DNA from 3 places in the Photobacterium sanguinicancri genome. Region 3 is predicted to be linked to each of the others. Evidence: riboswitches for the same ligand, from Rfam matches in the RefSeq annotation. Region 3 holds a riboswitch; each other region holds the start of a gene.
What was found. A riboswitch is a leader RNA that binds a small molecule or an ion and turns the genes downstream of it on or off. The one in region 3 is predicted to bind lysine.
Positions count from the first base shown of each region.

Region 1: it holds a riboswitch for lysine, as region 3 does, so the genes downstream of both, OCU87_RS05115 (Na+/H+ antiporter NhaC family protein) here and lysC (lysine-sensitive aspartokinase 3) in region 3, are expected to answer to the same signal.
Region 2: it holds a riboswitch for lysine, as region 3 does, so the genes downstream of both, OCU87_RS06840 (Na+/H+ antiporter NhaC family protein) here and lysC (lysine-sensitive aspartokinase 3) in region 3, are expected to answer to the same signal.

Region 1 is NZ_AP024850.1:1,032,601-1,042,883, forward strand. Features, by position in the region: gene OCU87_RS05105 (lytic murein transglycosylase) at 1-901, shown strand, start outside; gene OCU87_RS05110 (H-NS family histone-like protein) at 1,348-1,749, opposite strand; lysine riboswitch at 2,116-2,298, shown strand; gene OCU87_RS05115 (Na+/H+ antiporter NhaC family protein) at 2,391-3,986, shown strand; gene OCU87_RS05120 (thymidine kinase) at 4,207-4,785, shown strand; gene hisIE (bifunctional phosphoribosyl-AMP cyclohydrolase/phosphoribosyl-ATP diphosphatase HisIE) at 4,910-5,551, opposite strand; gene hisF (imidazole glycerol phosphate synthase subunit HisF) at 5,548-6,321, opposite strand; gene hisA (1-(5-phosphoribosyl)-5-[(5-phosphoribosylamino)methylideneamino]imidazole-4-carboxamide isomerase) at 6,337-7,071, opposite strand; gene hisH (imidazole glycerol phosphate synthase subunit HisH) at 7,113-7,745, opposite strand; gene hisB (bifunctional histidinol-phosphatase/imidazoleglycerol-phosphate dehydratase HisB) at 7,745-8,830, opposite strand; gene hisC (histidinol-phosphate transaminase) at 8,845-9,900, opposite strand; gene hisD (histidinol dehydrogenase) at 9,897-10,283, opposite strand, start outside.
Region 2 is NZ_AP024850.1:1,422,493-1,432,775, forward strand. Features, by position in the region: gene OCU87_RS06830 (hypothetical protein) at 146-304, opposite strand; gene htpX (protease HtpX) at 710-1,588, shown strand; gene OCU87_RS06840 (Na+/H+ antiporter NhaC family protein) at 2,102-3,688, opposite strand; lysine riboswitch at 3,774-3,945, opposite strand; gene OCU87_RS06845 (MFS transporter) at 4,264-5,472, opposite strand; gene OCU87_RS06850 (hypothetical protein) at 5,472-5,639, opposite strand; gene OCU87_RS06855 (DMT family transporter) at 6,225-7,124, shown strand; gene OCU87_RS06860 (bestrophin-like domain) at 7,180-8,043, opposite strand; gene OCU87_RS06865 (L-lactate permease) at 8,252-9,949, opposite strand; gene OCU87_RS06870 (LysR family transcriptional regulator) at 10,107-10,283, shown strand, end outside.
Region 3 is NZ_AP024850.1:314,567-324,849, reverse strand. Features, by position in the region: gene OCU87_RS01570 (PglL family O-oligosaccharyltransferase) at 1-1,579, shown strand, start outside; gene OCU87_RS01565 (pyridoxal-phosphate-dependent aminotransferase family protein) at 1,665-2,783, opposite strand; lysine riboswitch at 3,006-3,204, shown strand; gene lysC (lysine-sensitive aspartokinase 3) at 3,394-4,692, shown strand; gene metH (methionine synthase) at 4,765-8,436, opposite strand; gene OCU87_RS01550 (cation:proton antiporter) at 8,630-9,910, shown strand; gene metA (homoserine O-acetyltransferase MetA) at 10,008-10,283, opposite strand, start outside.

The DNA.
Region 1 (10,283 bases), 720 kb from region 3:
GGATGAAGGGTTTGATAAATACGTTGAAAGCTTAAAAGCGGAGGCAAAAGAATCAGGCATTAGTGCTGATACGATTACCGCTGCTTTTGATGGGATCACTTTTACCGAACGCGCAGTTAAAGCCGATAAGAATCAGCCAGAAAAAAAACTCACGTTGGACGAGTATATTCCACGTGCAGTACCTGACTGGAAAGTAAAACAAGCGAATCAGCGGTATCAAGAACATAAAGATACGCTTGAGGCTGTGGGAAAGAAATATGGTGTTCAGCCACGTTTCATTGTTGCACTTTGGGGTGTTGAGAGTAACTTTGGCCGCTTAATGGGCAATTACAATGTGATTGAAGCGCTTTCGACATTAGCTTATGAAGGGCGCCGAGAGGCTTTTTTCCGTAAGCAAGTGATGGCTGCGTTACAAATACTTGATGAAGGCCATATTAGTGCGAAAAATATGAAAGGTTCATGGGCGGGGGCGATGGGGCAACCTCAGTTTATGCCGACCTCGTTTTTGACCTTTGCCGTTGATGGAAATAATGATGGCCGCGTTGATATTTGGAATACTCAAGCCGATGTCTTTGCTTCTGCCGCTAATTATTTGAGTAAATCAGGTTGGGATGATACTTATACTTGGGGTCGACAAGTCAGTATTCCGAATCTTCCTGAAGAGCTGAAAGGCGTGCAATCAGAGAAAGCGAAAACGCTAACTGAATGGCAAGCTTTAGGTGTTCGAAAGTTAGATGGTGGCGCTTTACCTAATGTAGATATTAACGCGTGGTTGATACAGCCAGATGACCAACATGGTCGTGCTTATTTGATTTACGGTAATTATCAAGCACTGCTGAAGTGGAATCGTTCGCATTATTTTGCTCTAGCCGTCAGTCATTTGGCTGATCGAATTCGTTAAAAGCATATGATATATAGTTAAAAGTCAGAGCCTGTTGCTCTGGCTTTTTTGTATGGACTATCAATGGAGTGGGAGTGTTCATTGCAATTATCTAATGCAGAGGCTGGTAATATCTGAAGAAGATAGCCTAGATCTAAGGCTGTTGCTGCAGCAAGACGTTCTAATTACAAACTGAATAGAGAGGTTATTTTAAATCTGAATACATTAGTGTTTACACTGTGCTCTATAAGCTAGCGTGATGTTTAGTTACTCGTTAGATTAAATATCAGTAAGGTTAGGTACAGGAAATGTGCCTGAGGGGGCTGGTTGGTTATAGTGGGAAGATATTATCTGAGTTGCTTATCCCTATTATTATAATAACGATGAATATGATTAAGAAGTGGAACACGCTGATTTTGGATACAAAAAAACCCAGGCTGTGCTGGGTTTTTATCAAGAATAAGAAATTAAATTTCAAATTCTTCTAGAGAGCGACCTTGGTCAAGCGCAGTTTTTAGCGCAGAAGGTGTACGACCTTGGCCTGTCCATGTTTTTTCTTCGCCATTTTCATCAACGAATTTATATTTAGCAGGACGAGCAGCGCGTTTTGCTTTTGGTGCTTTAGCGCCACCAGCAGAACCTAATAGTTCTTCTGGGTCGATACCGTCAGCTAGTAGCATTTCACGGTATTGATTAAGTTTCTCTGTACGTTCATTCTCTTTAGCGATTTCTTCAGCTTCTGATTCTTCACGTTCTGAAACGACAGCTTGAAGTTTTTCAAGACCTTCTTGAAGTTGCTCTAGAGTATATTCGCGAGCAAGAGCACGAAGGCTACGTAGGTTTAATAGTGCTTTTAATGCATCAGACATTTTTTATTTCCTGTTCGTTTAAACTGGCTTGAAATAAGAATAGCAGTCAAAAGTTAATAAGTGCAATAGTAATACTTCACACCTAATTTGCCAAACAAATTATTAATTAAAGTTATTAATAATTATTAAATTGAGATTTTCGTGATTTTCTTTAATTAGATTTATGTTGTTTTAAAGTAAATGTGACCTAGCTATAAAATCGAATGGATAATAGCCAAGCCCTAAATAGACAATGCTAGTAACTTAATGCTTCTTTGGGTTGTGCGATTTTTGAGCTCGCTGGTAAAATTATTCACTGTTTATGTTAAAAAATTCACCTTAACTTATTGCATCTTTGATTCGATTCCGTAGAATGGTTTGTACCTTCTAAAGGGTAGAGGTGCATTGTCTATAAGTAATTTGCTGGAGGTGATTCCGTTGATAGCAAATGAAAGGAGCCAATGCCGAAGTGAGAAATGAGTATCAAACATTCTTGCTGGGGTTGTCATCGAATAGAGGCAACACTGCCATAGTATATAATTACATTAACTATGGAGCGCTACTGTGGGGTCGGGGAGCTTTCAGCTCTCCTTATCGGCATCTCATCATGGCACAATTGTGCCAGCAGTAGATCTCCAACCAGATCGGTTGTAGTAGAGATCATGAATATTGTAGATTTTTCAAATTCCTCCATTTCGTTATTGCCCCCATTGGTGGCACTAGGTTTAGCGATTTTAACGCGTCGCGTTTTACTTTCGCTGGGTATGGGTGTTGCTCTTGGCGCACTATTACTTACAGACTTTTCCTTCACTCATTCAACAAGTTATATCGGAACCACCGTTGCTGGTTTATTCATTGATGACGGCGCAATAAATAGCTGGAACATGAGTATTGTTGCTTTCCTTATTCTATTAGGAATGACGACGGCTTTATTAACCTTATCTGGTGGCACACGTGCTTTTGCAGAATGGGCACAAACTCGGATTAAAACTAAACGAGGCTCTAAGCTTCTTGCTGCATTTTTAGGCGTGTTCATTTTTGTAGACGACTATTTTAATAGCCTAGCAGTAGGTGCAATTGCCCGCCCAGTGACCGATCGCTACTATGTATCTCGTGCAAAGCTGGCGTATATTCTTGATTCAACAGCTGCTCCTATGTGTGTATTGATGCCAGCATCAAGTTGGGGGGCATACATCATTACGATTGTTGGCGGTATTTTAGTTTCACATGGTGTGACTGAATATTCCGCGTTAAGTGCTTTCATGCAGCTGGCACCAATGAATTTTTATGCTGTGTTTGCTTTGCTAATGGTGTTTGTGGTCTCTTGGTTCCAAATTGATGTGGGTCCAATGCTTAAACATGAATTAGAAGCCAGTCGTGGTCATGGGTTTGATGATGGTGACGATGACAATAAAGCGAAAGATCTCAATGATGAGTTAGAAATAGAAGAAAGTGAAAATGGACGTGTAGCCGACTTGGTTATGCCAATTATTGCTCTTATTATTTCTACTTTCTTCTTCTTGATCTTTACGGGCTATCAAGCGTTAGCGGCTGACGGTATAGCATTTAATCTACTTGGTGCATTTGAAAATACCGATGTGGGTTTATCATTGTGCTACGGTGGTTTAATTGGTTTTATAGCTGCGCTAATTCCAGTTATTCGTCAGCGTATTCCTGTTCCAGATGTCGCGCATACATTGTGGATTGGTGCTAAATCAATGTTTGGTGCAATCTTAATCCTACTATTTGCTTGGAGTATTGGTAGCGTTATCGGGGATATGGAAACGGGTAAATACCTTTCTACCTTGGTACAAGGCAATGTTAACCCAATGCTACTTCCTGTGATTTTGTTTGCCTTGGCGGGTGTGATGGCATTCTCGACCGGCACGTCATGGGGTACGTTTGGTATCATGCTTCCTATTGCAGGTGATCTTGCTGGTGCCACCGATATTGCCTTAATGCTTCCTATGCTGGCGGCAGTATTGGCTGGTTCTGTATTTGGTGACCATTGTTCTCCTATTTCAGATACCACCATCCTGTCTTCAACAGGGGCGCGTTGTCATCATATCGATCACGTATCAACGCAGTTACCTTACGCGTTGGCGGTTGCCCTTGTATCCGCTATTGGTTTCGTTGTACTCGGTTTTACCGATTCTTTAGCGGTCTCTTTCTTGGCGGCGACATTAGCCTTCATTATTGTATGTACTTTCTTAGGGTGGTTATCTCGCCGTCGATTGTCATCACCAGTGAATGTTTAACTGGTGATACAATGTGTGGTGTATAAGCACATCTAATAACATTTGTGAATGATTAAAAACCAGCATTGTGAGGTGCTGGTTTTTTTATGGACGCTATTTCTTATAACATGGGTAAAGTCGTAAAAACTTGTGTCTATCGTTGCGTGTGACTTTAATTATTCGCGTATTTTATGTAGCATCTCGTCCGCACTTTCTTCACCCAGATGACTAGGAAAGCCTCATGGCCCAGATGTACTTTTATTACTCTGCAATGAATGCAGGTAAATCAACCACATTACTTCAATCTTCATTTAATTATCGCGAACGTGGTATGACACCTGTTATTTTCACTGCGGCACTTGATGATCGTTTTGGTAAGGGTAAAGTGACATCGCGTATTGGTTTACAAGAAGAAGCCGAGCTTTTTACCAATGATGATAACTTATTTGATCGCATTGCGACGATTCATGATGGGCAGAGAATTGATTGTGTGTTGATTGATGAATGCCAATTCTTGAGTAAAGAACAGGTATATCAGTTAACCGAGGTGGTCGATAAGTTACATATCCCGGTATTATGCTACGGTTTACGTAGTGACTTCCGTGGTGAGTTATTTGAAGGCAGCCGTTATTTATTATCTTGGGCTGATAAGTTGGTTGAATTAAAAACAATTTGTCACTGTGGGCGTAAAGCGAATATGGTGATTCGCCAGGATGAAACCGGACAAGCGATTGCTGATGGTGATCAAGTGGTTATTGGTGGAAATGACCGTTATGTGTCGGTATGCCGTCGACATTATAAAGAAGCCTTAGGTCGTTAATTACATTACCTAAAGGGCGGATTAAGATTTAATAAAAAGCCCGTAACGTGACTATAAATAGTTGTCGTTACGGGCTTTTTGCTATTTATGCATATCCTGCATCTAAATGCGGCTTATCAATAATTTACTTATTATGGCGTTCTTCTAAACGTTTAGTTATGTCAGATAGCGATAAACCTTGGTCCTGCAGTAATACAATTAAGTGATAAAGCAAATCAGCAGATTCGTTAACTAATTCCGCCTTATCACCCGACGTTGCCGCAAGCGCGACTTCAACACCTTCTTCGCCCACTTTTTGCGAAATACGTTTGGTGCCACGGGCATATAAACTGGCGGTATAAGAAGATTCGGGATCACTATTTTTACGACTAGCCAAGACTTGCTCAAGTTGATGAAGAAACACCAAAGCAGGTTGTTCAGATGGGGTGGCATTTGGATTGTCAAAACAGGTGGTTGTGCCTAAGTGGCAGGTTGGACCCACAGGGTTAACCTTCACTAGCAAGGTATCTTTATCACAATCGAGATCAATACTTTTTAGTGCTAATACGTTGCCAGAGGTTTCGCCTTTGGTCCATAAGCGGGACTTGGTGCGAGACCAAAAGGTAACTTGCTGAGTGTCTAATGTTTTTGCTAGAGCTTCGGTATTCATGTACCCCAGCATCAGTACTTGACCGCTGGTATTATCTTGCACAATAGCTGGAATTAAGCCGTCTACTTTTTCCCAGTTAATTTCGGTATTTAAATCTAAAGTCGGGGCTGCACTCATAGTCGGATCTCCACATTTTGCTCTTTAAGGTACTGCTTTAGTTCACCAATATTGATGATTTGTTTGTGGAAGACAGAAGCAGCAAGCGCACCGTCCACATTAGCTTGTTGAAATGCATCGGCAAAGTGCACCATTTCACCTGCGCCACCAGAGGCGATTAATGGAACATGACAAACCTCACGCACCATGTTGAGTTGGGTAAGGTCGTAGCCATTACGTACGCCATCTTGGTTCATCATATTAAGCACGATTTCACCCGCGCCTCGGCGTTGTACTTCTTGCACCCAATCACGTGTTTCCCATTGGGTTGCTTGGGTTCGGTTTTCATCCCCAGTGAATTGATAGACTTGGTATTTACCTGTTTCAGCGTCAAAGTAGGAGTCAATCCCGACGACAATGCACTGCACGCCAAATTTATCGGCAAGCTCAGTGATCAATTCTGGCTTGGCAAGTGCAGGGGAGTTAATCGATACTTTATCAGCACCGAATTGTAAGATACGACTCGCATCGTCAGCAGATTTAATCCCGCCGGCGACACAGAAAGGAATGTCGATCACTTCGGCAACACGCGCTACCCAACTTTTGTCGACCACTCGACCGTCACTGGATGCGGTAATATCATAAAAGACTAATTCATCTGCGCCTTCTTCAGCGTAGCGTTTGGCGAGAGGGACAATATCGCCAATAATCTCGTGATTACGAAATTGCACCCCTTTCACCACTTGGCCATCTCGTACATCTAAACAAGGCACAATACGTCTTGCTAACATGTTTTTACTCCTTGCTTAGTTTGCCCAGCATTGAAAGGCGTCATCTGCCGTGAATTTACCATCTAGTAATGCGCGGCCAACAATGACACCAGCAACCCCACTGCCTTTTAAGGCGGCGATATCATCAAGGTTGCCAATACCACCTGAAGATTGAAATTTCACTTGAGGGTACTGGGCGCATAAATCTATATACAGATCGACGTTAGATCCTGTCAAAGTGCCATCACGCGAAATATCCGTGCACAATACATGCTGTAAGCCTACTGTTAAAAAATCAGTGAGTAATGCTTCAATACTGATGCCAGAATCTTCTTGCCAACCAGAAACAGCAACATGACGGTTACCTGCCGCGTCTATGTTTACATCCAGTGCTAAAACGATGTGTTCGGCACCGTATTTTTCAATCCAGCTTTTTACCAATTCGGGGTGTTTAACGGCAGTCGATCCAATAACCACACGCTCAGCACCTGCGTTCAGTAAATCTGCTACATCTTGTTCCGTGCGAACACCACCGCCGATTTGTACTTTGGCTGGGGTGCTTGCCAGCAGGCGACTAATTAAATCTAATTGACGTGACGAAGTGTCTTTAGCCCCTGTTAAATCAACAAGGTGAAGCCAATTTGCGCCTGCTTGGTGGTAAAGATCAAATTGCTCTGCAGGGTCGACGTTGTATTCTGTTACTTGGCCATAGTCGCCTTGAAACAGACGGACGACTTGGCCATTAATTAAATCGAGAGCGGGAATAATCATCCTAAATCCTTTTATAATTTTTTTGCTGGCAGTGGACGCAGTTATGCTGACATTTCTAAAAAGTTCTTAATTAATTGAGCGCCAGCTTTACTTGAGCGCTCAGGGTGGAATTGGACACCGTAATAATTCCCGCTTTGAATTGCTGCACTAAAAGGTTGACCGTATTCGCACTGCGCAATTGTGTAACTGGCATCATTAACTGGCATGGCGTAACTATGAACAAAATAAAAATAGCTACCAGATGGAATGTCTTTAAATAACGGATGACCTTCACTAGGCGTTATGGTGTTCCACCCCATGTGTGGCAATGGAAAATCACCAGTTTCCAGCTTTTTAATTGGCGCATCACACAGGCCAAGGCAATTAACTAATGATTGACCACTTTGTCCCTGTTCTTCAGAGACGGCCCCAAGTAACTGCATTCCTAAACAGATGCCCAATAACGGCTGATCAACCTGCTTAACCAGCGATACGAGATCTCGTTCATGCAGGTTTTTCATCGCTTCACTTGCGGTTCCTACACCAGGTAAAAATAGCTTATCTGCCCCAAGTACGACATCGCTATCTTTACTCACGGTAACGCTATACCCGAGTCTTTCAATGGCAAAGCGCACCGAAGAAACATTTGCACAGCCTGTATCAATAATGACGATTTTCTGATTGGTATACGCCATTACAACACTCCTTTACTGCTTGGTAATTCGCTGCCATTCACTGCGATAGCCTGTCGCAAGGTGCGGCCAAAAGCTTTAAATAGGCTTTCGACAATGTGGTGATCATTTGCACCTGTAGATGACAGGTGTAAGGTGCACGCTAAGGTATCGGTTAATGATCTGAAAAAGTGTGACACCATCTCGGTAGACAGATCGCCCACTTGCTCACGACTGAACTCTGCATCGAATTTAAGGTATGGACGGCCAGATAAATCCAGCGCACATTGTGCTAAACATTCATCCATTGGCAAACTAAAACCAAAGCGGCCAATACCACGTTTGTCACCCAGTGCATCTTTTAGTGCTTGTCCAAGGGCTAACGCGGCATCTTCAACACTGTGGTGATCGTCGATGTGTAAATCACCTTCTACGTTCAGCTGCATCTGAAAGCCGCCGTGGGTCGCAATCTGATCTAGCATGTGGTCAAAAAAGCCAAGCCCAGTATGAATACTGTTGCCACCGGTTTCATCTAAGTTCACACGAACACGGATATCCGTTTCTTTAGTTGTTCTCACAACTTCGGCGATCCTTGGGCTTGTCGTGAGATCTTTAACGATCTGTTGCCAATTTAGTGTGGTGCTATCTGATGGTGCGGGATTGTATTGAATGCCGCGAATAGCCATATTCTCAGCCAGTTGAAGATCTGTTTCACGATCCCCAATAACTGCAGATGTTGCGAAATCTACCCGACCTTGCTGAAGATAAGCTTTAACTAACCCTAATTTTGGCTTACGGCAGCTGCAGTTCGCACTATCAAAGTGCGGGCAGATCAGTACATCAGCAAACTTGACGCCCTGCGATTCGAAAATTTCCATCATCATATCGTGTGGGGCATCAAAATCTGCTTGTGGATAGGCATCTGTGCCCAAGCCATCTTGGTTAGTCACCATAACTAAGGTGTAACCTGCATCTTGCAGTTTCAATAATGCTGGAATGACAAAAGGTTCTAGCTTGAGTTTATCTAGACGATCAACTTGAAAGTCTACTGGTGGCTCTACAATTAAGGTGCCATCACGGTCGATAAATAAAATCTTTTCCTTGCTCACAGTGCTGTCCTTAATTATCTGGTTTGTACTAATTGTTCACGAATAAAGGCGAGGGTCTTTTCGCATTCATCACGGTTACCAACACTGATTCGAATACAGTTTGGTACAGGAGAGCGGCGCAGAATGATCCCGTTCTCCCACAGTGCTTGGAACAGTCGGTCTGCATCTTGGAACTCAACTAAGAGATAATTACCGTAACCGTCATAGACTTTTACGCCTTCAAGCATGCCAAGACCGGCTTGAAGGTAAGCGCGGTTTGCGCTCAAATCTAAAACTTGAAACTTCGTTCTTGCTAATCCACCAGGTGACAGTGCTTGCAGGGCAATGTCGGCAACAGGAATAGGTACAGGGTAGGGGGCAATCACTTTTAATAGCAGCTCGATAATTTCAGGGTTGGCTAACGTAAAGCCACAGCGTAAACCCGCAAGTGCAAAAGCTTTTGATAAGGTGCGTAGAATCACTAGATTCGGGTAATCAGCGAGTAAATCCACGGTAGAGGCTTCAGGGCAAAAATCGATATACGCTTCGTCCATCACCACTATTGCACGGTTCGCTGTCATTGCGAGTAGACGCTCAATATCAGTGCGATCAATCAGGTTCCCCGTTGGGTTGTTTGGGCTACAAACAAACACGACTTTGACGGTATCAAGGTTAGCTTCTATCGCATTAAGGTCGAGCTGCCAATCTGCTGTTAACGGTACAATTTTATTGCCAATATCAAATGTTTCTGCGCTGATGCCATACATACCATAAGTGGGTGGGCAATATAGAATACTGTCTTTATTTGGCTCGCAGAAGGTACGGATCAGCAATTCAATACCTTCATCTGCACCACGGCTGGTTAACACTTGTTCTTTTTTTACGCCTGCATAATCGGCATAAGCTTGGAGTAATGCTTCAGGCTGACAGCTGCTATAACGGTTTAATCGATTGCAGCTAATGCTGTAATCGTTGGCGAAAGGGGATTCATTAGCGTTGAGCCAAATATCGCCGCAGCCACCAAGGCGGCGTGCCGATTGGTAAGGCGTCAGTGCCTGAACCGTTTTTCTAGCCAGCTTGGTAATGGTCATGATATTTCCTTTGTTGTTTCGTCTGTGTTATTTGCTGCTTTAAGTGCGGCATTCAGTTTTTCGATCCGAATAGTTACAGCGCGTTTATGGGCATCTAAACCCTCTGCTTCTGCGATTGTTGTAACCGTCGGTGCCAGTTGTTGTAGCCCTGTTGCACTCAATTCTTGTACAGTCATGCGTTTACTAAAATCCGCAAAGCCAAGGCTTGAGTAGGTACGGGTATAGCCGTAGGTCGGTAGTACGTGATTAGTGCCCGACGCGTAATCACCGACAGATTCGGGTGACCAATCACCTAAGAAAATAGATCCCGCATTGTCTAGCAATGGGACTAAATCACGTGGATTACGTGTTTGAACAATTAAGTGCTCAGGCCCGTAGTGGTT
Region 2 (10,283 bases), 1.1 Mb from region 3:
ATAGGTGACGATAGTTTGGGTCGGATTACTATTAGGTCAAGCGCAGAGTAAAGGCATAGATTAAGGTGAGGAAGGTCTGATACAAAAATCCCCCGCGAGTGACAGGGGATTCATCTGAGCAAGCTATAACGTTGAAGAACAGATTTTAGTCTTGTGTTAAACCAATAAGTGCTTCTTGTGTTGAAGATAGCTGTTGCGTGCCTGACTGATCTAAACCAAGTTCTTTGTGCGCTTCATCTGCAGTCATGCCCAGATGGCAGCGAAGGATATCAATTGCAACTTGGTAATTCTCTTGATCTGCCATTTTTCCTCCTTGATAGATATGACATTCGTTCTATATGCTATCGACAATAGCTAACTAGCATGATCTATGCAATACGACTAAGGTCTTATACTAATAAAAAAACACTTTGTTCAGCATTTAATCAGCTAGTGAGGTTAATTTGTAACTTAGTCTTAATATCTATTGTTGTATAGAAAACTCTTTCGATACAATGGGCTAGCGGTTATTGGTTAGAAGGGAAATGTATACTAGCTAACGAAAAGTAACAATTTGCTACTTTCACTTGTAATCACTTTGATCGACCATACTATATAGATAACTCGTTAAATGCTTTTTACGTATATACCAATCCAGTGTGTATACAGTTGTAATGGCATATTAACAATAAAGCTGTTGAAGCTTCTTTTATTGGAGAAAACTACAAATATGAAGCGTATTGCATTGTTTTTGGCAACCAACCTTGCCGTTATGTTGGTATTCAGTGTCGTCTTGAACATTGTTTATGCTGTCACAGGTATGCAGCCGGGTAGTCTTTCTGGCTTACTTGTTATGGCGGCACTATTTGGTTTTGGTGGCTCGCTGTTCTCTCTATTCATGTCGAAGAAGATGGCGTTGCGTTCAGTGGGCGGTTCAGTGATTGAACACCCTCGAAATGAAACTGAACATTGGCTAATTGAAACCGTTTCGCGTCAAGCGCAAAAAGCGGGCATCGGTATGCCAACGGTAGCGATTTACGACTCTGCTGACATCAATGCTTTTGCGACAGGTGCAAAGCGCGATGATTCATTGGTTGCGGTATCAACAGGTTTGATGCACAGCATGACTCGTGATGAAGCTGAAGCTGTACTAGCTCACGAAATTAGCCATATAGCGAATGGCGATATGGTGACGATGACCTTGATGCAAGGTGTAGTGAATACCTTTGTTATTTTCGTCTCTCGTTTAGTTGCTGGTGCTATCAGTGGCGTGAACAGTAACGATGAAGAAGGCGAGGGTGGTAGCTACATGACTTACTTTATCGTCTCTTCTATCATGGAAGTATTGTTCGGCTTCTTGGCGAGCATCTTGACCATGTGGTACAGCCGCCATCGTGAATTTAAGGCAGATGCAGGTTCGGCTCACCTAGTGGGTAAACAAAAGATGATTGCCGCGCTAGAGCGTTTGAAAATGAGCCAAGAACCACAACTTGAAGGTTCTATGATGGCATTTGGTATTAACGGTAAGAAGTCACTGTCTGAGCTATTCATGACACACCCACCGCTAGAAAAACGTATCGATGCACTACGCCGTGGTGAGCACCTTTAATCGGTAATTGATTAAGAGTTAGCTCTCGGAATATTGAAGCTACGCAGCTAGCAATAGAAGCGAGTGACAAGTACAAATCGAATGCCAGTCAGTTTTGCTGACTGGCATTTTTTGTTGCTGCTGATTTGATAATCTGACTTTCTGACTTTCTGACTTTCTGACTTTCTGACTTTCTGACTTTCTGACTTCGAAGGGATAATTGAATCTATCGTAGTTATGATAGGTAACGCTTAATGGGATACTAAGCCAGCTAAGTAATTTATCGTTTTTGCTGGTTAAAACACGCCCCTGACAATCGGGTTATAAATTTTGTAAGTCGAATAACGAACGACAAAATCTACGCTTTATTCTATGTGTCTTTTCCTACGTAACATCGATTAAGCAGAAAACTGCACACTGACTTATTTGAGTTGATATTGATGAGGGAGCCATAATGTCGATATAAAAAAAGAGCAAAGCCATGATAGCTTTGCTCTTCTATTTCAACCGTGGATAGCGTTGAGGGTAACTTGCTTAGTTCGTAACAGGTTCACTTGCCATAGCAGGTTGTACCTTGCGCATTGCAAAAATACAGAAACCTAAGAACCAGATACCACTGACGGCCAGACCTGCCCACGCAGAATGAGTGTAGCCAATTGCTAAGTAGCCTAGTAGTGCGCCAAACGCGACAGAGCAGGCGTATGGAAGTTGAGTCAGCACATGATCCATATGGTGGCAGCCTGCACCTGTTGCAGACAGAATACTGGTACTTGAGATTGGCGAACTGTGATCTCCAAATACCGCACCTGCTAGTACAGCAGACAGCATAGGTAGTAGCATCGCAATGTCACTTGCTGCTGCAATATCACCTGCGAGTGGCAGCATGATACCGAACGTACCCCAACTTGTACCTGTCGCAAACGCCATTGCACAAGATAAAACGAATACCAGCGCCGGTAACAATTCGATAGGTAAATTACCATTAGCCATAGACGCTAAGTAAATACCTGTTTGCATGTCGCGAACAACAGCACCAATAGTCCAAGCGAAGAATAAAATAACAATGGCAGGCATCATCGCAGAGATACCTTGAGGTGCAGCTTTAAGCCACGTACTTGCGCTCATTTTTAAGCGTAGTGCCAAACCAACTGAAACCACTAAACTACAAATCGCACCGTAAACCAGTGATGAACCAACATTGGTATTTTCAAATGAACCAATAACGCTAAATGCGCGGCCATTTGCGGCAAGTACTTCAGCGCCAGATTGCACCATAAAGAAAACAGTCGCAGCGGTTAGTGTGAAGATAGGCAATACCATATCAATCATGCCGCCTTTAGCATCTTCAGGTACTTCTACGTCTAGGCCTGCAGGTTTACCTTGTGATTCGTCCCAAAGCTGACCTTCTAGAGCTCTTGCTTCGTGCTTACGCATTGGGCCAATGTCTAACTGGAAGAAAATAACGCATATCACCATAACAAGGGTGAACACGGCGTATAAGTTCATTGGCATCATTTCTACAAACGCAGCGATAGGGCTTTGGTCTGTTACGTTATGTGCAACCATAATGCCACCGACAAGTGCGATGATATAAGCACCCCAAGATGAAATAGGCATCAAAACACAAACAGGAGCGGCAGTAGAGTCGAGTAGGTAAGCAAGTTTAGCGCGGGAGATTTTGAAGCGGTCTGTTACTGGGCGGCAAATAGCACCAACGGAAAGGCTATGGAAGAAATCATCAATAAAGAAAACAAACACCATTAAACCCGTTAGCGACTTAGCACTGCGGCGGTCTTTACAGCGAACCGAAGCCCAATCGGCAAAAGCTTGCGTTGCGCCAGAAACACTCATTAAGCTAATCAGCGCACCAAGCAATAACATGAAAATAATCATATTTACATTGTCGCCGTTTACCGTGCCGTCACTCCATACGATGGCTAAGACTTTGCCGACTAAATAGTGAAGGGTGTCTAGCGGCGAATAATGGTTAAGCATTAATGCACCAGCTGCGATACCTGTGCCGAGAGATAGCAAAACACGACGCGTGGAAACAGCAAGGATGACCGCTATCATAGCGGGCAGTACGGACCAAAGAGAGTCCGAAAAATCAAAAAGGTTCATGATCTCAGTTCACCTACAACATATAAGGTGGAGATCTACCGAAAGGACGAGTAACTAAGAAGCATAATAACGATCACTTGTTACCCCTTCTGGCAGCGCTCCATAGTAAAAACCTATGGCAGTTCTGTACCTATTCGGCACAGACCCAGCGACTGAGGTTGATAGTCACAGTCACTTCGGCGCTGGCTCCTTTCTCCGGCATCAAAGGAATCACCCTCCACTCGGATACTTTTAGGCAGCGCGCCTCTACTTTAGGGTTGGCAAACTCCATTATACCAATGAAATGCCTAGTGTTGGTATTATATGTGGTTGAATATTTTAGTCATCAAATAATCCGCTTTATTCACAGTTAAATGCAATTTTTTTGATTGTGATGATAAATATATCAAATAGATGATTGAGGATTGTTCGTTTTGTGAATGTCTCAGGTACTTTTTAGCAACAAAGTGTGCGCAGAGTTGTTGTTAGGCGGAGGTGATAAAATGGAGGGTGAACGTAGGGAAATATTGGCTGCATAAATTATTATGCAGCCAGGTGCTTACTGTTGTGCTATCTGAAAGCTTTATTACTACAGATTAACTGTACGCCACCTTCAAGCGAGCAACTGGTTTGCAGTTGATTGGAAGATGAAGTAATGCCGCAATGAAAGCCAGCACTACAGTCGACCACCAAATAGGTTCATACGAACCGTAGTAATCGTAAATTCGACCACCGACCCAAGCACCTAAGAAGCTACCCACTTGGTGTGTAAAGAAAACTAAACCGTATAAGGTTGATAAGTAGCGCGCGCCGAAGATCTGACGAACTAAGCCAGAGGTTAACGGCACTGTACCTAACCAACAAAAACCAATCGCACCACCAAATATTGCAGCGGTGTGCTCAGTAACAGGTAAAGTAACAAAGGCTGCAATAACCACAGTACGAACAAGGTACAGCGAAGTCATGACATAGCGTTTGTCAAACTTATCGCCCATTACGCCCCAAAAATACGATCCGAAGATATTAAAAATACCCACATAGGCTAATGCCATCGCGGCAATATTGCCGGGTAAGCCTTTATCGGCCAAATAGCTAGGTAAGTGGGTCGCAATAAACATCACATGAAAACCACATACGAAGAAACCCGCATGAATTAGCCAATAGCCTTTGTGGTTGAAGGCTTCAGACAATGCTTGTTTTAATGTTTGTGAATCTTCAACAGTACCGCCTTTATTGTTGGCACTTTCTGTTTTCATAAAGCTCGCGAATGCGATCATTAAACAGCAAGATAAAGCAAAGATTTGCAATGCGGTTTGCCAGTCAAAATGTGTCAGTAGCGATTGTGCACCAGGGATAACCGCAAACATACCAAACGAACCCGCAGAGGTGGTTAGGCCAAATGCTTTTGCTGTGTGTTCAGCAGGTACTACGCGTGCAATAGCCCCAAGTACGATCACATAGCTGGTTGCGCTTAAACCAAGGCCGATCAACATGCCAATAGTGACATAGAGCATGCTTGGCTCAGTCGCGATTGACGTTAGGTACAGTCCTGCACCATAGGCAACAGCCCCAAGCATAATAATGCGGCGTGGTCCCCAGCGATCCGATGCCATGCCAATAAAAGGTTGGAACATGCCAAATAACAGGTTTTGCAGGGCAATCGCAAAGCTAAAGAACTCACGGCCAGTTTGAAATGTATCTGAGATTGGCATCATGAAGATACCAAAAGATTGCCTAATCCCAAGGCTAAAAATTAATGTCCCTATTCCCATCCATACTAAAAGTGGAAAACGAAAAATACTCATTAATGGTGCTCTGTATGTGAATCCGAATTTGATTGATGACAACCAGCATGGACAGCATGCTGCGCGAGTGCATCTAACAAAGGCTGACAATGATGAACGCCAATAAGGGTAATGATGAGCAGTAAAACCATACGACTTAACTGCGCAAAAAGTGATTGTGAAAACATCAGTGCCTCATACGCGAAATTGCGAGGCGCGGATATTAAAGAAACGTAGCTAATGACACAAATGAATAAAAATCAGGAAGGTTATGCATAAAATGCATTGAATGAGAGAGGTTAACTTCTGTGAAAAATAAAGAAGGTTTCTTCAACGTTTTCTTTTCGAATTGCTGAAAAACTAACAGTTGAATCAAGTGCTTTGAAGCGGCAATGACGCAAACACGGTGCCAAAATGCTTGGTAGATTTTCCGATTGTTGGGAATTCCCAATAACAAATCCCGCTATGTACTTAGTTGGATCATCTTGTTGGTGTTTAAAAAAATGTTGATATCTTCGGCATGAGTAGGATGAAGAATGATAGTAGAGTGGGGTATTGTCTTTGCGTTTTTATTCATACAGAAGTTTATTTCTGATATTTGAGCAGACTATAAGGTATTTGAATGATTTAGATGAATACTTGTAGGTATAAAATGTGATGATCTTTGTGATAAATCACTCGGTTCATTGTGAAACTAATCGTGTTTTTGCAAAATCATCATACAATGCGCGTTATTCCTCATTGCTCCATTTCTGTTTAAGATAAATCATTAAATGACCCTCGAAAGACGTGCTGAGTTCTTACTCCTCTTTACAACATTTTGCGCCTCTGCTGGCTGGATCTTTTCGAAAGAAGTGATTCAAGGTTTGCCACCATTTGGCTTTATGGGGTTACGCTTTTTTACTGCCTCACTGATCCTGCTTCCTTTTTGTTTCAAGCATTTTAAAACGGTTGCACTTGGCGATGTCCTGCGCTCTATGTCGGTAGGTTGCTTGCTCGCTGGTGCATTATTGTGCTGGATTTATGCAATTTCAATCAGCGATACCTTAGGGGAAGGGGCTTTTATCATGAGCCTGTCGGTATTGCTTGCACCGTTAGTGGCGTGGGTACTCTTTAAGCATAAACCTGTACGAGAATTTTGGTTGTCGTTACCGTTTGCCATTGTTGGTTTAATGCTGTTATCACTTTCACAGGGCTGGCAAGGATCTGTCAGCCAATTGTGGTTCTTACTTGCTGCCTTCTTTTTGGCATTGCATTTTAACTTTAATAGTCGCTTTGCTCAGCGTATGCCTGTGATGCTACTAACTTGCATTCAATTGTTCGTAACAGGTGTGCTAGGACTAATCCTATCGTTATCTGTTGAGACATGGCCTGCAACAATACCATCGGTAATATGGGGATGGTTTGCATTAAGTGTGTTGTTTGCTACTAGCTTACGTTACCTGACTCAAACCATGGGTCAACAACGGGTCACGGCAGCCAATGCTGCGATCATCATGATCTTGGAGCCGATTTGGACGGTGCTATTGAGCATTTTATGGTACAAAGAAGCGATGCCTGCCGCTAAGGTAATAGGCTGTACAATGATCCTGTTTTCTTTGCTGCTGTACCGTGGTTTATCTAACCCTAAAATTCGAGCATTTCTTAAACGCTCTGATCTTCATTCGTCCTAGTGTTGGCTAGTCGCATGGCTGCTTAGTGTGATAGTTTTTTTTGCTTTGCAGTGTATTAGCGTTCACGCTGATAAGGCGTCGCTTGCATGGATTTGACCTCGGGCAATCGAAGGTCATTAGAATCATCCGAGCGATTTTTCAGTAATTTATATTCATTCTCTATCGAATGCAGAACTTGCTTAAACGGTTGGTTGCCAACGGTTAAGCTGGTTTGGAAGGGCTGTGAGTAAATTAAAATAGCGTACATTACCATGCCCGTTGCAGCACCATATGAAGACAGATAAAACATGCTTACCTTGGTTTGTTTAAAATAACTAAGGGGGATCAGCGCCAAGAAAAATAACCCTATGACCATGGCCCAAAACAGTGGTGGTAGATCGTCGTCGTAGTCAAACAAGCGTTGCATACGTAAGCGCTCTATTTCATCGAGTAGTCGATCGATTTCATTGGTTGTGTCGACAATTTCGTCATTGCGTGGAATAGCATCTAGCAAGCGGCGTAAGTCATATAAAGCATGATCGGCAGTGAGACTGCTTGATAACGGATCTTTGGTGCCCCAGTCTTCTTCAATCACAGCATATACGTAGTTCGCCAATGTGGTGATGCTAGGTATAGCGTGTTCTCTTGGTAATTCCTCACTTAAATCTTCTAATACTAACGAAATCACCATGGCCTCTTGATCAATCGATTCCCGCAATTCGTTGTATTCGGAAAAAACAGAATTGAATGCCAGTGCGAGAATGAATGCCTGAATGGCGCCTAAGCGTGTTGATAGCGTTGAGCAAAGTTGGGCATTTTCATCGGTACGGGCGGGATGAACAGCATAGTGGATAATGGTGGTGAATAGCACTGCAATTAGTGCGGAAATACTGATAACGGTGGCTAAGCCAACGAAAGTAGGAAGCGATTCTATCACCACATCAATTCCTTATGCGCACAAGGTGATTACAGTATAGCTGGCGACACTTTGTCTGCGTGTCTTGGATGATAGACGCGGCTGGAATATGGCAGGAAAAAGGCTTAAGCAGTGGTAAAAAAATAAGCCAAGAAGTCCCTTTCTTGGCTTATTTTATCGTTAATCTATTTTAGGTTGAGACCAGATCTTAAGCTGGTATTAACGACTATCGTTAATGAGCCACTATCAGTGGATCGCTAATATTGAAGCCATAAATGATGACTAAGCCGATAATACCCGTCATAACAAGGTAGTAGAAAGTTGGGATAATCGTTTTACGTAAAGTTGCGCCTTCACGGCCTAGCAAGCCAACCGTAGCTGATGCGGCAACCACGTTGTGAATCGCAATCATATTACCCGCCGCTGCACCTACTGCTTGCAAGGCAACAACAGCCGCACTTGAGATGCTTAGTGTTTGTGCCACTTCAAATTGAAATTGGCTAAACATCATATTAGATACTGTATTAGAACCTGCGATGAATGCACCTAATGCACCTATGGTCGCGCTAAGGGCAGGGAAGAACTCACCGACTAAGCCTGATGCAAAGTTCGCCGTGGTTACTGGCATACTGGCTAAATCTGCACCATTTACGCCTGAGTTAATGAAAATACGTACCATAGGGATGGTAAATATAAGTACAAAGCCAGCGCCAATCAGGGTCTTACTTGATTCGCCAAAAGCTTTAAATAATGGGCTGACTTGGCGTGATTGCAGCAATACCGCAAGCAGTGCAACAAACACTAGAATTCCACCCGGTAAGTACAGCGGCTGGATTGCGGCACTGATCCCAGACTCACCTAAGATATTACTTAGCGAGAAGCTGACATCGGTCAACATACCTTTGAAGTCTTTACTTACGCGACTAGCAACCAGTATTACAGCTAACAGTACATAAGGTGCCCATGCAAGCGCCAGGCTCATTGGCTTACCCGTTGTCTCTTTGATTTCAATTTTTAGAGAACCTAACCACTCTGCTGGCCATTTGTCTTCACTTTCGAAATCCCACTTTGATTTAGGCACTAAAAAGCCTTTTTTCGCCGCAGTTACCACAATGGCTAATCCCACTAAGCCACCAATCAAAGATGGGAACTCTGGGCCAAGTAATGCACCTGTTAATGCGTAAGGAATCGTAAAAGCTAAGCCTGCAAAAATAGCGAATGGTAGAATATCTAGCCCTTCAGTCCAGCTTCGGTTTTTACCAAAAAAGCGCGTTAGCATCATCGCCATAAGCACTGGTATTAAGGTGCCAACACAGGCGTGGATTAATGCAACGTTTGTGGTGATTTGCTGTAAGTACACATCCCATGTTGAGCCATTAGCGACTAATGATTCCGTGATGTTATGAGTGTCGAGTCCTTTATTGACACCTACGATGATAGGTGTGCCAACGGCGCCAAAAGAAACAGGGGTTGATTGGATCATCATGCCCATCAGTACGGCAGCAAGGGCTGGGAAACCAATGGCAACCAATAGTGGTGCCGCAATCGCCGCAGGAGTACCAAATCCAGATGCCCCTTCAATGAATGATCCAAAACACCATGCAATGATAATGGCTTGAACACGGCGATCGGTGGAGATATCAGTAAAACCATTACGAATAGTGGTGATGGCGCCGGTGTGCTTTAAAGTGTTTAACAAGAAGATGGCACCGAACACGATCCACAATACTGCAATGGTGATCATCAAGCCTTGGATACTGGATGCCAGCACACGGTTAGCGGACATGTCCCAACCGAATAAGGCAATAATAACCGTTAGACCAAAGGCAACAGGCATTGCATGTTTTGCTGGCCAGTTAAGGCCAACCAGTAAGATAGCGGCGAGCACTATCGGCGAAAAGGCGAGTAAAGCGAGTAGGGTATCAGTCATTAGAGTACATCCTTCGTACAGCCGTTTTGTTTTAACGTTAGATTAATTATTTTGTTGTGTTTGTAGCGAATATGTAAATCAAGCGTGACGGTACTCCTTTCATTTTTCTTAATATAGGGAAATAATGAAAAAGATTATTTCCAAAAGTTGATAAATCATGGTTAAAACAGATGACTTGATCCTGTTTGCACAGGTTGTGGAGCTCGGCTCTTTTAGTCGAGTAGCAGAGCAAAACAGCCTTACAAACTCAGTGGTTAGCAAGCGGATAGCGCGATTAGAGGAAAGCCTTGGAGTACAACTTTTGTACCGAAGTACACGAAAGTTAACGGTGAGT
Region 3 (10,283 bases):
TGGTGTAGGTTTACTTGAAATCAGCCGCCAACGTATTTGGCGCTACACTCGCTTAACGATCGTATTGTTCATTTGCTGCATTTTATTGTCGATTCCTATGCTATACGACAACGCAGATATTGCAGCGGTCAGTGATCGCATCATTGGTTTATGGGCCGGTTTTTTGTTCTTTGTTGCCCTGCAACAATTCGCGTTCACCCCAAGTCGCCGCCAACTCATTTTATGGTTTATCCTATTAGGCATTCTGACTCAGACCTTATTTGGCTGGTATCAATACTTATGGATAGAACCGAATAACGCCTTTGGCTTTGATCCAACCCAAAGTCGTCCGCACGGTATTTTCCAACAGCCTAATGTCATGGCCAGCTTCTTAGCGACAGGACTCGTGCTTTCAGGATACTTACTTGCACGTATGCCGATGTACCGTGGTAAATGGTCGTTCCAACAACTGCTGCTACTTATTACGCCTGTACTGATTATTCCAATTCTTATCGTGCTGAGTTCTCGCACGGGTTGGCTTGGCGCAATTGTCGGTGTTGCGTTACTGATCCCTTACCTCAAACAATTCGCCGCTAAAGCACAGTGGCGGATGTGGCTATTGATGATCGTACTCGGTCTAACGACGTCTTATGCTGTAAATCAACACTCACAAATAGAGACCAATACAAATAAGATCACATTATCTGATGTACGCAGCACAATTACACCTCAAGCTATTAAGATGTTCACCACTGAGCCCTTAACAGGTTATGGCTACGGCACTTTTGAAGTGTCTTACCTTACCCAAACAGCCCGTTGGCATCACGCAGATCCATCGCAACCTGCGGGATTGCCGGCACTTGATCATCCACACAATGAGTTAACCTTTTGGGCTGCTGAAGGTGGCATAGTGCCACTTATCGTATTACTGATTGCAGCCGCTGCGGTTATATTTAAAATTAAAAAAGCCCGTGATGGCACGCAGTTAGCACTTGTCGCTCTGTTTTTCCCAATCACACTGCATACCCAATTAGAGTATCCGTTTTATCACTCGCTGGTACATTGGGTGATCTTTATTATTCTGATCTACTGGGTGGATAACCTCACCGCGAAATACCATAAAAAAGGACTGAATTACGTATTAGGGATAAAGGTCAGTGCCTTACTCATTCCGCTACTCGTCAGTAGTTATATGATCACCACCCTATATTCAGGTCGTATGCTGACAAAGTTTGAAAGCACCTTACCGTTAAATATCGATTATTTAATGAAGGTCAATAACCCTTGGGCCTGGAAACACCGCTATGAGTGGGCATTACATCAGCCCCAGCTTGAACTGGCTCAAACGCTGAATAAACCCGAATTGATTGAAGAATATATTCGCTGGGCGACCGTGAAAGCAAAAACATGGCCACGGGAACAACTGTATGGCAACTTAATATTGTCTTATTGCTTACTCGGAGATAACGCTCATGCCGAACAGATCTATCAAGAGGCTAAGTTCTTATTTCCTGAGGGTGATTTCAGTGATGCACTCGCGGTTCAATCGTTGAGTGAGCTATCAGATGTCACATCAGCAGCTAAACCTGCCGTTGAATAACCCTCTTTTCGCCACCTATCGATCATTTAACATATAAAAATGGCGACCATAACGGTCGCCATTTCTACATCACTGTCTCATCGTACTATTTCAAGGTACTTTCTAATGCTTTTAAACACAGAGCGACATTCTCGTTCCGTGCTGCATACCCCATCAAGCCAATACGCCATGCTTTACCCGCTAATGCACCTAGGCCAGCCCCTATTTCAAGGTTATATCGCATCAGTAAGGTCTTTCTCACTTCGGCATCATCTACACCATCAGGAATATAAATAGCGTTTAATTGCGGTAAACGGTGTTCTTCTGCCACCACAAATTGAATACCGAGTTGCTCAAGACCTTCACGTAAAGCTAAGTGCGCATCTTGATGACGCTGCCAGGCATTTTCTAAGCCTTCTTGCTGCAATAATACTAACGCTTCATGTAATGCATAAAGGCTATTCACTGGCGCGGTATGGTGGTAGCTACGCTTACCTTCCCCACTCCAATAACCCAGTACTAAGCTTTGATCCAAAAACCAGCTCTGAACAGGGGTCGTACGCGCTTCTATCTTATCGATAGCGCGTTGTGAGAACGTCAGTGGTGATAATCCCGGAACACAAGATAAACATTTCTGACTGCCAGAATAGACAGCATCAAGTTGCCACTCATCCACCAGCAAAGGAACCCCACCCAGAGATGTCACTGCATCAACTATGGTTAAGCAATCATGCTGACGTGCGATTTCTGCGATTGCCTTTGCATCACTCAATGCCCCTGTTGATGTTTCGGCATGCACAAAAGCGACCACTTTAGCGTCGGGGTGCTGTACCAACGCTTGTTCAACCAATGCGGGATCAACGGGCTCTCCCCATGCGTTATCAACAATAACCGCCTCACCACCACAGCGAATTACGTTCTCGCGCATACGATCGCCAAATACCCCATTGCGACATACAATGACTTTATCGCCTGGTTCAACCAAGTTAACAAAACACGCTTCCATCCCCGCACTTCCCGGCGCAGAGACCGCAATCGTAAAGCTATTTTTGGTCTGAAATGCGTACTGTAATAACTGCTTTAGTTCATCCATCATACCAATGAAACTCGGATCAAGGTGACCAACAGTCGGACGACTTAACGCTTGTAATACTTGTGGGTAGATATCGGATGGACCAGGCCCCATCAAAGTACGTTGAGGTGGGTAGAAGCTTCCTATTGTCATTGTAATTCTCCTTAAAAGGTATCTGACGCTTATGTGTAGTTATATATCAGAATAATGTAGGTCGATGTTTATCTTTGTTTCAAAGCTCGCGATTTCGGTTTACCTACACAAGTTATTTCAATTTATTTGCATAATCAATCATTGATGTATTGACAACCCCACCATAAATCCTATTGAATGGCTATTCAGTTTTTGTTCATCCTGCTGATATTCTCAGCAGGTAAAAACAGAAGAGGAGCGTTACCCAGGTATTTGTTTGGCGGGGCCCCACCCCAATGCCAAGCTAAGAGGGGGAGTAACGCCGAGATATGTCCGAACAGGGGATCGGCTATATCGGCTTTGAAGGTTGAATCCTTCTGGCTGTCATATTTTGCCTTTTGAATGGAATCAAAAAGGTCTGATATGGGGAGCTTCTGGTTGTCGTGATTTTTATCCGTTCACCGTTTGATACTGCTACAGTACTAGCAGCACCTCCCGCTTATTTCATCCGATTCCTATACTTTATGCTGTTTTTAGGAGACATGTTTTGAGCCCGACTGTATCACCCTCAACATCACCAGCCCTGACCGTCGCTAAGTTTGGTGGCACTAGTGTTGCCGACTTTAATGCGATGCAGCGTAGTGCTCACATTGTGGCAAATAGCCCAGCAACACGCCTTGTCTTGATCAGCGCATGCTCTGGGGTCACCAACTTGCTAGTAGAATTATCTCAGGGCATTGCAGATAATGCATTACGTCAGCAGCGACTCCAAACCCTGAACGATACCCACCAATCCGTGCTCGATCAACTTCAGTCACCTGAAATCCCAGCCGCCGCTATCCAAGTTCTATTAGAGAATATAGCTGCACTTTCAGAGCAAGCCATTGAGCAACCGAGTGCTGCGATTACCGATCAATTAGTAGCAAATGGCGAACTACTCTCGACCCATTTATTTACACAAATTCTTCGAGAGCAAGGTATTGATGCAATTCGATTCGATATCCGCCAAGTGATGCGAACGGACAGTCAACACGGCAAAGCCATTCCTAACCCCACTGCGATTCGTCAACTCAGTAACGATCACCTCCGCAGCCAATTACAGCATCACGTTGTGGTTAGCCAAGGGTTTATTGGTTCTGATGAGAGCAACCACACGACAACTCTAGGTCGTGGCGGCAGTGATTACAGTGCCGCATTAATGGCAGAGGCAATCAATGCAACCACCTTAGAAATTTGGACCGATGTGCCAGGGATGTACACCACAGATCCTCGTATTACCGCCAAAGCACAACCCATTAAAGAAATCAGCTTTAGCGAAGCCTCTGAAATGGCCAATTTCGGAGCGAAAATTCTCCACCCCTCAACCTTAGTTCCTGCGATACGCCAACAAATTCCAGTTTTTGTTGGCTCGTCAAAAGCACCAGGGCAAGGAGGGACTTGGATTCGACAAACAGTTAGCGATGCACCTCTTTTTCGAGCGGTAGCACTACGTTGCAACCAAACTATGGTGACGCTCACTAGTTTGAATATGTTCCATGCTTATGGTTTTCTCGCTGAAGTCTTTCGTATTTTAGCTGAGCATAAAATATCGGTTGATTTAATTACGACATCAGAAGTTAGCGTTTCACTGACACTGGATCAAACCGATACGGCAGGTGGTGCTCCGACACTACCACAAGCAGCAATTGAAGCTCTGAACGAATGGTGCCGAGTAGAAGTAGAGCAAGGGCTCTGCTTAGTCGCATTGATTGGTAACCAAATGAGCCATATCCAAGGCTCTGTGAGTCAAGTATTTGGTTCTCTCGATGATTATCAGCTTCGGATGGTCTGCTATGGCGCAAGCCCGCACAATCTCTGTTTCTTGATTGATCAAGACAATGCGAAGCCAATCGTGCAACAGCTACATCAGCAATTATTTGAAGAGCATTAAGCTCTCATAATAGATAAAAAATAAAAAGGCACTCTGTGAGTGCCTTTCCATTTTAATGCGTAAGGGTAATCGCTATAAATTTGGCCCTAACCACTTTTCAGCCTCTTCTAATGTCCAACCTTTTCGTTGTGCATAGTCTTCCGCCTGATCCTTCTGAATTTGTGCGACTGCAAAATAACGAGATTCTGGGTGAGAGAAGTACCAACCTGAAACTGCAGCTCCCGGCCACATCGCATAGCTTTCAGTTAACGTCATTCCAGCATTTTGTTCAGGTTCTAGCAGTGACCAAATCGCGCCTTTTTCAGTATGTTCTGGACATGCAGGGTAACCCGGTGCAGGGCGAATGCCCTGATATTTCTCTCGGATCAAATCATCATTAGTCAGCTCTTCATCAGGGGAGAACCCCCATAGTTCTGTGCGTACTTTTCTATGTAAACATTCAGCAAATGCTTCCGCCAATCGATCCGCAACGGCTTGGATCATGATGGCATTATAATCGTCACCCGCTTCTTTAAATTGCTCGGCAATGTCATATTCACCAATACCACCAGTTACCGCAAACGCACCAATCCAATCAGGCTTATTACTTTTCTTCGGTGCAATATAGTCCGACAGACAGTAGTTAGCCCCTTTGGTTTTCTTTGTCTGCTGACGTAAACCATGCAGCACTGTTAATACTTCCGTGCGAGTGTCGTCGGTATATACTTCAACGTCATCGCCAATGTTATTAGCCGGGAATAAGCCACAAACACCATTTGCTTTGATCATGCCTTTTTGTTCGATCTCATCCAATAATGCATTCGCATCATTAAACAAACGCTGTGCTTCTTCCCCTACCACTTCATGGCGTAAAATCGTCGGGTATTTACCACTTAGCGACCAAGTCATGAAAAAGGGTGTCCAATCGATATATTGGCGTAATTCCGCAACCGGAAAGTCTTTGAATATATGTACACCCGGCTTCGCAGGAATAGGGGGCGTGTATTCATTCCAATCAATATCAACACAGTTCTCACGAGCTTGCTCTAGCGTGACAGGGGCGGTGCGAGTTTTTTTACGACTATGTTGATCGCGTACTACGTCATATTCTTTATCTAACCGCTCAACAAAAGCTGGTCGCTGCGCATCAGACAATAACGCAGAGCATACTCCAACAGCACGAGATGCATTCGATACATACACCACAGGCGCATGATAATTTTGCTCTATCTTAACCGCTGTATGTGCTTTTGAAGTGGTGGCACCGCCAATCAAAAGCGGTAAATCAAAACCTTGTCGTTCCATTTCTTTGGCTACGTGGACCATTTCATCAAGCGATGGGGTAATCAGGCCACTTAACCCAACAATGTCGACATTTTCTTCTTTCGCCACTTTGAGGATCTTTTCACAAGATACCATCACTCCAAGATCAATAATCTCATAGTTATTACACTGCAAAACAACCCCTACGATATTCTTACCAATATCATGGACATCGCCTTTTACCGTCGCCAGCAATATTTTTCCGTTGCTATAACCCGCCTGCTTTTCAGCATTAATGTAAGGCTCTAAATAGGCAACGGCTTGTTTCATTACACGAGCCGATTTGACTACTTGAGGTAAAAACATTTTACCTTCACCAAACAAGTCACCGACCACATTCATGCCCGACATTAATGGGCCTTCAATCACTTCAAGAGGCTTACTCGCTTTGGCGCGCGCTTCTTCTGTATCTTCAACGATAAACTCTGTAATGCCTTTAACTAACGCATGTTCAAGGCGCTTTTCAACAGGCCAACCACGCCACTCTTGCGCACTGCGATCTTCTTCTACTTTGCCGCTATCGCGGTATTTTGCTGAAATATCGAGTAAACGTTCAGTGCTGTCAGAGCGACGATTAAGGACAACATCTTCAACGGCTTCGCGTAATTCATCCGGTAAATCATCATAAATAGCTAATTGACCTGCATTGACGATCCCCATATCCATGCCTTGCTTAAAGCAGTGATAAAGGAAAACAGCATGAATAGCTTCACGTACCGCGTTATTACCACGGAAAGAAAAAGAAACGTTAGACACACCGCCCGAAATCATGGCGTATGGCAACGTGCGCTTGATATCACCGACCGCTTCAATAAAGTCGACCGCATAATTATCATGCTCTTCAATACCGGTTGCGACGGCAAAAATATTAGGGTCAAAGATAATATCTTCAGGTGGAAAACCCACTTCGTCGACTAATACTCGATACGCATTGGTACAAATCTCAACTTTTCGCTCTCTAGTATCGGCCTGACCTACTTCATCAAATGCCATCACTATCACCGCAGCACCATAGCGACGCAGTAATTTAGCTTGGCCTATAAATTTCTCTTTTCCTTCTTTCAAAGAAATCGAATTAACAATCGGTTTACCTTGAACGCATTTAAGGCCCGCCTCAATCACTTCCCATTTAGAGGAGTCGACCATAATGGGCACTTTTGAGATTTCAGGCTCGGTGGCACAAAGGTTTAAAAAGCGCACCATCGCAGCTTCTGCATCCAGCATCCCCTCATCCATATTAATATCGATGATTTGTGCTCCCGCTTCGACTTGTTGTCGTGCGACTTCCAATGCCTCGTCGTATAGTTCTTCTTTGATAAGCCGTTTAAAGCGAGCGGAGCCCGTAACGTTAGTACGCTCACCAACATTTACAAACAAAGTATCCGCATCAATGGTCAGTGGCTCAAGGCCGGATAATCGGCAAGCAACCGGGATTTCAGGTAATTGCCGAGGTTGAAGGTCACGCGTGACTTCATACATTTGACGAATATGATCAGGGGTTGTACCACAACACCCACCAACCAGATTTAAGAAACCGCTTTGCGCCCATTCTTGAATATGTTCAGCCATCTCTTCAGGGCTTAAATCATATTCACCAAAAGCATTAGGTAAGCCTGCATTAGGGTGAGCAGAAACGGCACATTCTGAAATACGCGATAATTCACTCACATATTCACGCAACTCATCAGGCCCCAACGCACAGTTCAAGCCAAATGAAATCGGTTTTACGTGACGCAATGAGTTATAAAATGCTTCGGTCGTTTGACCTGAGAGTGTACGACCAGAAGCATCGGTGATCGTACCTGATATCATCACAGGTAAGTGGATACCATCTTCTTCGAATACCGTTTCAACAGCAAAAGTACAGGCCTTTGCATTCAAGGTATCAAAGATAGTTTCCACCAAAATAATATCAGCTCCGCCCGCAATAAGCGCACGCGTCGATTCAGAATAAGCTTCCACCAACTGGTCAAAGGTGACATTGCGATAGCCGGGATCATTAACATCAGGAGAAATAGAACACGTACGGTTCGTTGGGCCCAACACACCAGCAACAAAGCGAGGTTTATCAGGCGTTTTAGCTGTCCACTCATCAGCAGCTTGGCGAGCAAGCTTCGCAGCTTCATAATTGATTTCTGCGCTCAAGCTTTCCATATCATAGTCAGCCATCGCAATCGTGGTGGCATTGAAAGTGTTCGTCTCTAAAATATCAGCGCCTGCCTCTAAATAAGCAAGATGGATATCTTTGATTAACTGTGGCTGGGTCAGGACAAGTAGGTCGTTATTACCTTTCAGATCTGAATGCCAATCGCGGAAGCGTTCACCCCGGTAATCTTCTTCCTCTAATTTATACCCCTGAATCATGGTGCCCATGCCACCATCTATGATTAGGATCTGTTGTGCTAACCTTTGTTCAAGTATTCCTTTGCCCTTAGCCACTATCTACTTCCTTTTTTAGTGTTACAGCTAATTCACATCCTATCACAGCAACAATGGAAATCTAGACGTCTAAAGATAATTGGAATAGAAAAACTAATTCATCAAAAGCCTGATTTTTTTATGGCTATCATGACCCGATGGTTTTATATTTTGTGACAATTTTTAACTTTACACATTCACCAACCCGAGGTTTCGAATGTCCGTATACAGTACCTTATGTTTCCTTGCCGCAGCGGCGATGCTCATCGCTTTTGTTAATAGCAAAATAGGCAAGATGCAAACAACCATAGCCATTACAGCAGGAGCGCTGGTTTTATCTATAGGGATCGTTATTGCCGGACAAAATGGGTGGTTTAATCTTCAAGACATCGCCGCAGAACAACTGGGGAAAATAAATTTTGAAAGTTTCCTTCTCAAAGGGATCTTAGGCTTTCTTCTTTTTGCTGGCGGCCTTGGTATTAAACTACCAAACCTCGAAGACCAAAAATGGGAAATCACCGTATTGGCATTAGGTGCCACTCTTTTCTCAACCTTCTTTATCGGTGGTGCTCTCTGGGGTATTTGCCAAGTTATCGGCATTCAATTTGATTTCATTTACTGCCTGATTTTTGGTTCTCTTATTTCACCGACCGACCCCATCGCTGTTCTGGCCATTGTGAAGAAAATGGATGCGCCACGCCGTATTTCAACCCAAATTGAAGGTGAGTCACTTTTCAATGATGGTTTTGGCCTTGTAATTTTCGTCACCCTTTTTACTGTCGCCTTTGGCCAAGAAGCACCGACGGTATTAGGTGTAGGTCAACTATTCCTACAAGAAGCAATTGGCGGTATAGCCTACGGCTTTGCACTCGGCCTGCTATTCCATTACTTGATCAGCGCAACCGATGATCACTCAATGGAATTGCTTTTGACACTAGGTATTCCTACTGCAGGTTACGTCTTTGCTGATGTGATTCATGTATCTGGCCCGCTAGCAATGGTGGTTGCAGGTATCATGATTGGTAACTGGACACGCTACATTGGCTTCTCAAAAGAAAGTGAAGATCACTTAGATCACTTCTGGGAACTCGTTGATGAATTCCTAAATGGTGTACTTTTCCTATTGATTGGTATGAGTATGCTGCAATTTAATTTCCACTCTGAAGATTGGATTCTAATGTCGATTGCCGTACCGCTAGTACTGCTTAGCCGCTACTTAAGCGTACGTTTATCGTATGTCGGCTTTAACCGATACCGAGACTACAACCCTTACTCTGTACGAATCCTTACTTGGGGTGGCTTGCGTGGTGGCTTAGCGCTCGCCATGGCAATGGCAATTCCTGCTGGTGTCATTGTTATTCCAGAAAAGAACATTGATGTCCGAGAAATCATCCTCGTCATGACTTATGCCGTAGTCGTGTTCTCTATTTTGATTCAAGGCTCAACCATTACCTCCCTGATCCAAAAAGCGAAAGGTTGGGAATCACAGAACAGCTGATTTAAGCTACACTCAATACAAAAAAGGCCTGCAGTCGCAGGCCTTTTTTATATTCTTAATTCTGACAAGATAAATTGTTATTGATGGATATGTAGCATCAGTCTTTTGTAAAATTGTCTTCAGAAAAGTGGTCGAGATCGAAAGGCGTTTGCTGGTAAACGCAGTAATTAAGCCAGTTAGCAAACAATAAATGACCATGACTTCGCCAGCTCGCAATCGGTGATCGGCTAGGATCATCATCTGGATAATAATTAAGTGGAATATTCGGCTCCATCCCTTCACCGCAATCACGCACATATTCATTGTGCAAGGTACTAACATCATATTCAGGGTGGCCAGTCACAAAGACATTACGTTTATCTTTGGTTGCGGC